DNA from 4 places in the Levilactobacillus sp. FUA 3915 genome. Region 3 is predicted to be linked to each of the others. Evidence: predicted binding sites of a transcription regulator. Region 3 holds the regulator's gene; each other region holds the start of a gene.
The links. The regulator Rex, encoded in region 3, represses fermentation and respiration genes when NADH is low (regulators of the CRP and FNR family bind a similar motif). The targets are predictions, from matches to a motif close to TTGTGAANTANTTCACAA.

Region 1 (2,208 bases), 670 kb from region 3:
TTACTGCTAGATTGGTTTTGCTTAAACGCATTCTTGGCCTGTCGACTACTCATAGTAGACGTGCATCCCGCCAAACTCCCCGCTGCCAACAACGCAACAGCGACCGTTAGCCAGTGCTTTTTATGTGCCATTTTTCTGCCTCCACAATTGATTTATGTAGTTCTTACTATCAATTTTAGGCCAACCCATCAACAACTACAATGGCTAACACTAAATAGTGATTGGCCAATTAATAATTAAGAAAAACGACAATCATTGTCGCAGATTGTTGCCTTAAATATGCTACTAATCCCCCGTGTCGATGGTCTTAGCTAAGTGCTTTATTCTCAGCTTAGAGCATGGGGCGACCTTTGAGACCGCACCTCTCAGGCTGGAACCGACCCCACAGCAGGGCGTTTTGAATCCGCCGCCGGGAACGGAATAGCTACTACAGTTCCGGCGCAATTTCCACCATCCCTTCAACCCAATTTAGACTAGACTAAGACAATTGGGCACGCCAACGACCACCCTCCCGTAACTGCGGGTTAAAACAGCGTCAACCGCAGGGATGGGAAAACTGCACCACCATGTTAGTGACCAGAGGCAGGTCAAGGTGAACAGCTGTGTCGGTGGTCTTGGCTGAGTGCTTTATTCTCAGCTTAGAGCACGGGGCGACCTTTGAGACCGCATCTCAGGCTGGAGCCGGACCACCCAATGGCGGAAATGAGCTCAGCCGTGGGAGTTGCCTTAGTGGCCTGCCACTTAGGCAACTGCTATCTTTGAGACGTGCTCTTCGGCTCAAAGTAAGTCCGGAGACCGCCCTTTGGCTCCGGACGTGCGCCCACCGCGTTCCGGTTCAATTTCCGCCATCCCGGAGGCCATGACAACGATCAGTTTAACCCGTACCCAGGAAAATGCGTCAGGGGGTTCACGACCCGGTGAAACCTGACGCAAACAGTTGTCTCCCCCGAAATTCACAGCGAAATGAGAACAATTTGTTTACCTTTTCATTAACCCGTTTCCATTATTGTAAGCGCTAAATAAATTTTCTTTGGGCATGATGAACACCGTCAAATCGGTGATACACCCTGGTTTTCTCGGACAACTAACAAACTTTTACCCGAAAGCAGTTGCAAACTGTAATTTTTTTAGTTATAATTGCTTTGTGAAATTGGTACCAATGATTTTCAAAACTTCCGAAAGAAGGCATTTGTATAATGGCTGAACGTAGTTATGACTTTCTTATGCCCAGTGTCAATTTCTTTGGCCCTGGCGTAATTAGCAAGATTGGTGACCGTGCAAAGATGTTAGGGATGAAGAAGCCCGTCATCGTAACGGATAAGTTCCTTGAAGGAATGGAAAACGGTGCGGTTGAACAGACCTTGAACTCCTTAAAGGCTGCTGGTGTTGACTACGTTGTGTACAACAACGTTGAACCGAACCCTAAGATTCGCAACATCAAAGAAGTTAAGAAACTTTACTTGGATTCAGGCGCTGACTCCATCATCACTGTTGGTGGGGGTTCTGCTCATGATACTGGTAAAGGTGCCGGCATTATCTTGACTAACGGTGATGACATCACCAAGTTAGCTGGAATTGAAACGCTCGACAAGGCTTTGCCACCACTGATTGCCGTTAACACGACTGCTGGGACGGGTTCAGAATTGACTCGTCACGCCGTTATCACGAACGAAGAAACCCACTTGAAGTTCGTTGTTGTTTCATGGCGGAACATTCCGTTGGTTTCCTACAACGACCCTACTTTGATGTTGGACGTTCCTAAGGGCTTAACTGCCGCTACTGGGATGGACGCTTTCGTTCAATCCATCGAACCATACGTTTCTGTTGACCACAACCCAATCACCGACTCACAATGTATCGAAGCTATCAAGTTGATTGAAACTTCCTTACGTGAAGCCGTTGCTAACGGCCACAACCTTGAAGCTCGGACCAAGATGGTCGAAGCTGAAATGTTAGCCGGGATGGCCTTCAACAACGCTAACTTAGGTTACGTTCACGCCATGGCTCACCAATTAGGTGGTCAATACGACGCCCCACATGGTGTTTGCTGTGCTTTGCTCCTGCCTTACGTTGAAGAATACAACATCATTGCTTGCCCAGAACGTTTCGCTGAATTAGCTGAAATCATGGGCGAAAACACTGAAGGCTTATCAACGCGTGACGCTGCCGAATTGTCCATCAAGGCCATGAAGCAAATGTCACAAGACG
Region 2 (2,208 bases), 1.5 Mb from region 3:
CAGCTGTGAGACTAAATGAATCCGCAAAGTTGTTCGTTAAATAGGGTGAGTCTACTATCTTTAGGGATGCTGGCTTCACCTTATTTGCGTTGTTAGGAAAAGAAGTCAGCGGACGATGAGTCAAGATACAGGTTTAACTTAAAACCACGCACCTGGGTGTTGAATTAAAATAATGTAAGCGCTATACTGATTTTGAGAACTTGGCAAAGGCGCCAAATAAGTCACTCATCGATGAGTGGGTTATTTGGTGCCTTCTTTTTGTAAAGGAGGAGTAACTATGCAGCTATACACGGGTGTTGGTGATAAAGGGATGACCCGGCTAGTCGATGGCGCCAAGGTCAGCAAAGATTCAGATCGTGTCTGGGCTTACGGGACCATCGATGAGCTCAATACTTATTTAGGTCTGGCAATTGCTGAACTTGACGACAAGGAAACTGAGCTTAAGGCCGAATTGACGCGCTTACAGCATTGCTTGTTTGATCTGGGAACAGATTTTGCGAACCCAAAGTTGAACTGGGATAACATGCGCTTCGACCCGAAGTACGTGGACTGGATTGAAAAACGCATTGACGTCTATCAGGATGAGCCACCTGAAATTTCTCGGTTTATTCTACCTGGTGGGAGTAAAGAATCAGCACTGTTTCAGATTTGTCGGACGGTGACCCGCCGTGCTGAACGACAAATTGTTACGTTGGCCTGGTCGACGACGTTGCCACCAGAATTATTGGTTTTTGTGAACCGATTGTCCGATTACTTTTACGCGTTAGCCCGGGTCATCAATTACCGGACGGGGACGCCGGAAGTCTTTTATGAACATGGCAAAGAAGTTTTTCATTAGCTAATTAGTAGCAAGTTAGCGTGAAATATGCTAACCTTAAGTTACCAATTGACAAGAAGTACTTAATTAGATGGAAATCGGTGTAAACCCGATACGGTCCCGCCACTGTGATTAGCAGGGTGCTCTCTGCTATAAGTCAGATCTTTCTATTAGGCTACTTGTGTGACATTTCACCTCGAGGAATAGGTGGAATGTCTTTAAGTTCAATTAAATGCACAATGACGTGCTTTTTCGGACGTAAACAATGGCGTTTGCGGGGGACTGCAATTTTATTGCGGTCTTTTTTTTTGTGATTTTGTTGACAAACACTGATGTAAGCGCTATATTTGTTTTGTAAATAAAACTGAAAAATTCGTACAATGGCGTACATAAAAGCAATGATGCTTAGGAACACACTTTATTTGTGTGTTCTTAAGCATCTTTTTTTCAGGCCTATTTACGGAGCATGGTTGTAAAGGAGGTTGGGAGTTTGGAGAAAATACAGTTTAAAACTCAGATCTGGACTGGTGATGGCTCGCTGAAGGGTCTGGAAGATATCAGTGGAGAGCGGATCTTTGTGGTAACTGATCCATTTATGGTGAAGTCGGGAAGCTTGGATAAGATCACGGTTCATTTGGAAAGTAAGAACGAACTGGAAGTCTTTTCCGACATTCAACCCGATCCGCCAGTGACGAAGATTGTGACTGGAATTGAAGCATTACAGAAGTTCAAGGCTACCTTATTGGTTGCCGTTGGTGGGGGTTCAGCAATTGATGCCACCAAAGCAATGAAGTTCATCCTGAAGCAAATGACGAAGGGTGAAACGGACCTTGACTTGATTGCCGTACCAACAACGAGTGGGACCGGTTCTGAGGTCACCAACTTTGCGGTCATCACGAACAGCGACAAGGGTATCAAGTACCCGCTAGTGACGGATGACATCTTACCTAAGGTGGCGTTACTCGATGCCGACTTGGTTGCCTCAGCACCCCAGAATATCACGGTAGATACCGGGATGGACGTGTTGACGCACTGTTTAGAGGCTTACGTCTCCATTAATGCCAACGACTTCTCAGATGCATTAGCTGAAAAGGGCTTCCAGATGGTCTTTACTTACCTGGAACGTGTTAGCAAGGATGGCTCGGACATGGAAGCACGGCAAAAGATGCATGATGCTTCATGTATTGCTGGGATGGCCTTCAACATGGTTAATTTGGGACTGAACCACGGCATTGCGCATGCTGCGGGTGCTCAGTATCACATTCCCCATGGCCGCTTGAATACCATCCTGATGCCACACATCATTTCGTACAACGCAGAGATGGCTGCTGGCATCATGGAAAAACCAAACCGGGCTGCCGTTAAATACGCTAACCTGGCACGGTTGATTG
Region 3 (2,208 bases):
CAACCGTAGTTTCTTCTTCTTGTGGTTGATCCAAAATGACGCGGTCTCCTAATGGTTTTAACACTTGAATCCCTCCAATAAACTTACTTTTTAGCACTGTTAGCACTTGACTAACATAAGTGCTAATCACAATATCTAATATATGGTTTTTCCTCGTAAAAATCAAGGAATTTGGCAAACAAATTCTCGAGTGCTAATTGGTCAGTCCACTGATGCCTTGTGGGCCTAAGGATGACCGCACATTGTATGAATTTATTCATAGACGAAGACCGGCAACATCTCGTTGGCAGCGCCTCCAGTCAGACGGAAATCCACCAGTGGGCGGCAGGGCGCAACTGGCACCACCGGCCGGCAATTAGGCCAACTTGGCGCCACTAGCCCGCCACTTTCAAGTCCCCATCAGCTGGACTGACCATCCTCGTTGTTTCCTATCATACCGACCTCCTGACAAATTGCCATTAATTTGATATGCTCCCCTGCTCGGTAAACCAATCAGTTTGGCATCGGGCCAAGATAGCGGTCGCTTCCAGCACTAACATGCGGGGGTATGGCCCTGTTGCCCCCTGAGTGACTAGGCCCCCAATCTGATGACCGTCGACACAGTTAACGTAGTTGTTTTTAAGTACACAATCACAAAGTCGTCAAAGTGAAGGCTTTTTTCACCAATTTCGGCAAATTTGACCGCAGTCTTTCACAAATGGCAACAAAAAAGCCGCAACCTACGAATAGATTACGACTCCCTGATTATTCTTTGTTGTAGTGTTCCAAGAAATAGATCAGCGTTTGCAATTCGTTGGTCAAATCAACGTTTTGCACACGGACATCCTTAGGCACCGTGACCCGCAGTGGTGTGAAGTTCAAGATACCCTTCACCCCGCCGGCAACGGCGTCATCTGTGACGGATTGGGCTACGTCGGCTGGGACCGTTAAGATGGCCACTTGAATCTGTTGTTCTTCCAGCTGTGTCCGCAGCTCTGACATGGGGTAGATCGGCACGCCGCTTTGAATCGTGTTGGCAATATCTGCGTTCACGTCAAAGGCCGCACTGATCCGCACGTTTCCGTCTTGATGGAAGTTGAAGTTCAAGAGCGCATGGCCCAAGTTCCCGACCCCAATCAAGGCAACGTTCGTCAGCCGATCTTGGTTCAAAATTTTCTTAAAGAACTTAATTAAGCTCTCAACATCGTAACCGTATCCCCGTTTACCGAGGGCACCGAAGTACGAGAAATCACGACGAATGGTGGCAGAGTCAACCTTAACGGCTTCTGACAATTCCGTCGAAGAAACACGTGTCTTGTCTGCATCCAACAAAATGTTTAAGTAACGATAGTAAATGGGTAACCGCTTTGCTGTAGCGCGGGGAATCTTTTGTTCAGTCAAAAAACGAGACCTCCTAATCAATATTACGAGTTACCACCAGTCGGCGATAACACTTTCTCTAAATGACATCCTGATTGTGAAATTGACTTTCTTACAAATTATAGCATAACCACTGGTCTTGTGAAAGAATTTGCAAATATTTTTCACAATTCTTTACTAATTTCGGTCTAATCCCAGAATATGCTAAAATAGACGTATCTGCGTTGGTCAGGTCAGCCCCTCACTGTAGGTGGCCAAAATAGCCGGGAGCCGTCGCGCCACTTGCTTTTTCGTGGCTTTCGCTTCAGCTGACCAACGAATAACTAATTAACCATCAACATGAATTAAACTAAAAAATATAAGGAGGTCGGTTCACCGTGATACTTTTACAAGTGCAACAGGTTACCCGCCGATTCGGCGCCACCGTCCTGTTTGAAAATGTCAGTCTGGATGTCCCTGAACACGGTCGCGTCGCCCTAGTTGGCCGCAACGGTGCCGGGAAATCCACCCTGCTCAAAATGATTGCCGGCGAAACCACCCCGGATGTCGGTCAAATTACCACTAAACGGGGACTTACCCTGGGCTACCAAGCGCAAAACGCCGGCTTAGCCTCATCTAAAACGGTTTGGAACGAAATGCTGGAGGTCTTCGCCGAGGTCCGGGCGACGGAGAAACGGATTCACGAACTTGAAACACAGATGAGTGACCCCGCCATCATTGCCGACGAGGAACAATTTGCCCAAATCAGTGCAACCTACGATCAGCTACAACAAGATTTTAGCGACCACAATGGGTACGGCTACCAGGCCGAGATTCGCGGTGTTCTTCACGGTTTTGAATTTGGCGAGG
Region 4 (2,208 bases), 140 kb from region 3:
GACTGGCTTATCGCCTAATTCGGCTAATAATTTCAAACCAACTTCACGTCCGGCCATGACAGCTTGACGAACGGCACCTGATTCACCACTAATGTGAACCATCCCTTCGTTTGAGAAGCTCGTTCCGTGACCTGGTGACGCGAAGGATAACACGTTGACGGAAGCTGTTTTGACAGCTGTATCGGCCATCACAACCCCAATTCCGGCAGGCGCCCCACAAATCAGGCCGTAAGCCTTACCTTCAGGCGCACCGAAGGCAAAGTTGCAGGCACCTGAAGCCCGGGCAGTGAATTGGAATTCCAAATGTCCGGCGGCGGAATTATAAACATCCCCGAACGTCCGGCTCAAATTATCCAACGCCACATTGATTGCCTGACGGGCATCCGATGGGTCGTTACCACCGACAATGATCAAGGAACCATGGCCAGCGCCACCCTTGGTATCCCGGGGTAATTCAACGTCAATAACTTCGGTATTCGTTTGCTTAACCGCTTCATCAATGGCCATGATGTGAGGACCCGCACCAGAGCGGGCACTCAGAATCCCCAAAACGGGGTACTTCTTGGATACATGTAATTGATCAAGTAATAATGGATCAACACTTGGAATCACCATCCCAATGGTGTCCCCGATTTCTCGGGTCCCGACAAACTCAGGAACGACACTCGTTGAGTTCAAAAGGTCCTTGGTTTCCATTTTCTTTCCTCCCAACGAACTCATTGCTTCCTTAGGATCGATATTGATACCGCGCTTCAAAAGTTCTTGAACAACTTTCTGAATCACTTCATTATTTTCTGCCATCTTTATCAACCACTAATCCTTATTTGGCTGCGTCTGTTGCTTGCTTAGGTAACAGCTTCTCAACATCCGTGTGTGGACGTGGAATGACGTAGTTCGAAACAACTTCGCCGATGTTTTCCGCTGCTGAAACACCTGCGTCAACAGATGCCTTAACCGCACCAACATCTCCACGAACCATTACCGTGACTAATCCGTGACCAATCTTTTCTTGGCCAACCAAGGATACATTGGCAGCTTTAACCATCGCATCGGCTGCTTCGATTGAAGCGACTAACCCTTGGGTTTCAATCATTCCTAATGCTTCTTGTTCCATAAGGTGAGACCTCCCATAAAGTATAGAATCAAGCCGCTTCAATTCGGTTTGAAGCCGCCTGTTATTCTTAAAACACCTTCATTATAGAGAAGTCGACCGTCATTATCTTAATGAACAAATTCACAAAGCCTGCAATAATTCACTGATAAAAGGTAAGCTTTTTCCAAAATGACAAGATTGAAACAAAATTGTAAGCGCTTCCTTGCATTTTCTTGATAACCCGTTTAAAATTACCCATAGATAAGATTCTACTAATAATGTTTTCGAAACTTGGATACCTTCGGAAGGAAGATCACTATGCCTATTAGTACTCCCGTCACTATCGATTACACTGGATTATCTGATTCGATTCAACTATTTTCAAAAATAAGTCAAATAAGGACCTCCTTTTATGACTTCAGCGATACGTTATTAAAAGATGGTCACGTTTATCACGGGATAAGTGAGGTTGAACACAATCTCATTTTGAAGGATTCGGCAATCACCCTCCTGTTTCCGGTAATTGCTGCCGACAATATCATCGGTTTTGTCATCTGTGACGCGACCGGGGTCTCCCAAGAACGTGCTCACCTGGCCAAGACTTACATAGAGAGCATCTCCAACGATACTTTAGGAAAGTTACTGCATACCCACATAAAGATTCTCAACCCACTCAGTGCCCATAGCGTCTCTCAGATGAGAAAATTTGCTCTGTTGTTCAAACCAACCCTCAATCGGATTGATCAACAGCCGGCCACCAATCGCACGCATCCTCTGACCATCAAGAAGACCTCGAGCATTGATGACATTCTGGCCTACGTGCAAAGCAATATTCGTAATCCGATTTCCCTGGAATCAGTCTCACAGAACGTTTTCCTCTCGCCATCCTATCTCAGTCGGATTTTTAAGCGGTACCTTCACGTGAATTTCATCGACTATGTCAACTACCAACGGGTCGCCATCGCTTGCAAATACTTAATGCTCACCAACAATAAAGTCAGCGTCATTTCCAGACAAGTCGGTTGTGCCCAGAATAGTTACTTCTCCAAAGTCTTCAAACGTGCGACTGGCATGTCCCCCCTGGCCTATCGTCGAAGCCACGCGGCCGTTCAAAA

Region 1: the regulator Rex is predicted to act here: its motif matches at 1,143-1,160, upstream of ACEPST_RS04750 (iron-containing alcohol dehydrogenase).
Region 2: the regulator Rex is predicted to act here: its motif matches at 1,126-1,143, upstream of ACEPST_RS08345 (1-propanol dehydrogenase PduQ).
Region 4: the regulator Rex is predicted to act here: its motif matches at 1,223-1,240, upstream of ACEPST_RS01225 (BMC domain-containing protein).

The regions. Positions count from the first base shown of each region.
Region 1 covers NZ_CP168704.1:975,506-977,713, forward strand. Annotated here, with positions in the region: gene ACEPST_RS04745 (hypothetical protein) at 1-131, opposite strand, end outside; gene ACEPST_RS04750 (iron-containing alcohol dehydrogenase) at 1,197-2,208, shown strand, end outside.
Region 2 covers NZ_CP168704.1:1,793,761-1,795,968, forward strand. Annotated here, with positions in the region: gene ACEPST_RS08340 (cob(I)yrinic acid a,c-diamide adenosyltransferase) at 278-838, shown strand; adenosylcobalamin (AdoCbl) riboswitch at 885-1,037, shown strand; gene ACEPST_RS08345 (1-propanol dehydrogenase PduQ) at 1,308-2,208, shown strand, end outside.
Region 3 covers NZ_CP168704.1:306,344-308,551, forward strand. Annotated here, with positions in the region: gene groES (co-chaperone GroES) at 1-64, opposite strand, end outside; gene ACEPST_RS01850 (redox-sensing transcriptional repressor Rex) at 745-1,380, opposite strand; gene ACEPST_RS01855 (ABC-F family ATP-binding cassette domain-containing protein) at 1,737-2,208, shown strand, end outside.
Region 4 covers NZ_CP168704.1:169,036-171,243, forward strand. Annotated here, with positions in the region: gene pduB (propanediol utilization microcompartment protein PduB) at 1-801, opposite strand, end outside; gene ACEPST_RS01225 (BMC domain-containing protein) at 821-1,114, opposite strand; gene ACEPST_RS01230 (helix-turn-helix domain-containing protein) at 1,412-2,208, shown strand, end outside.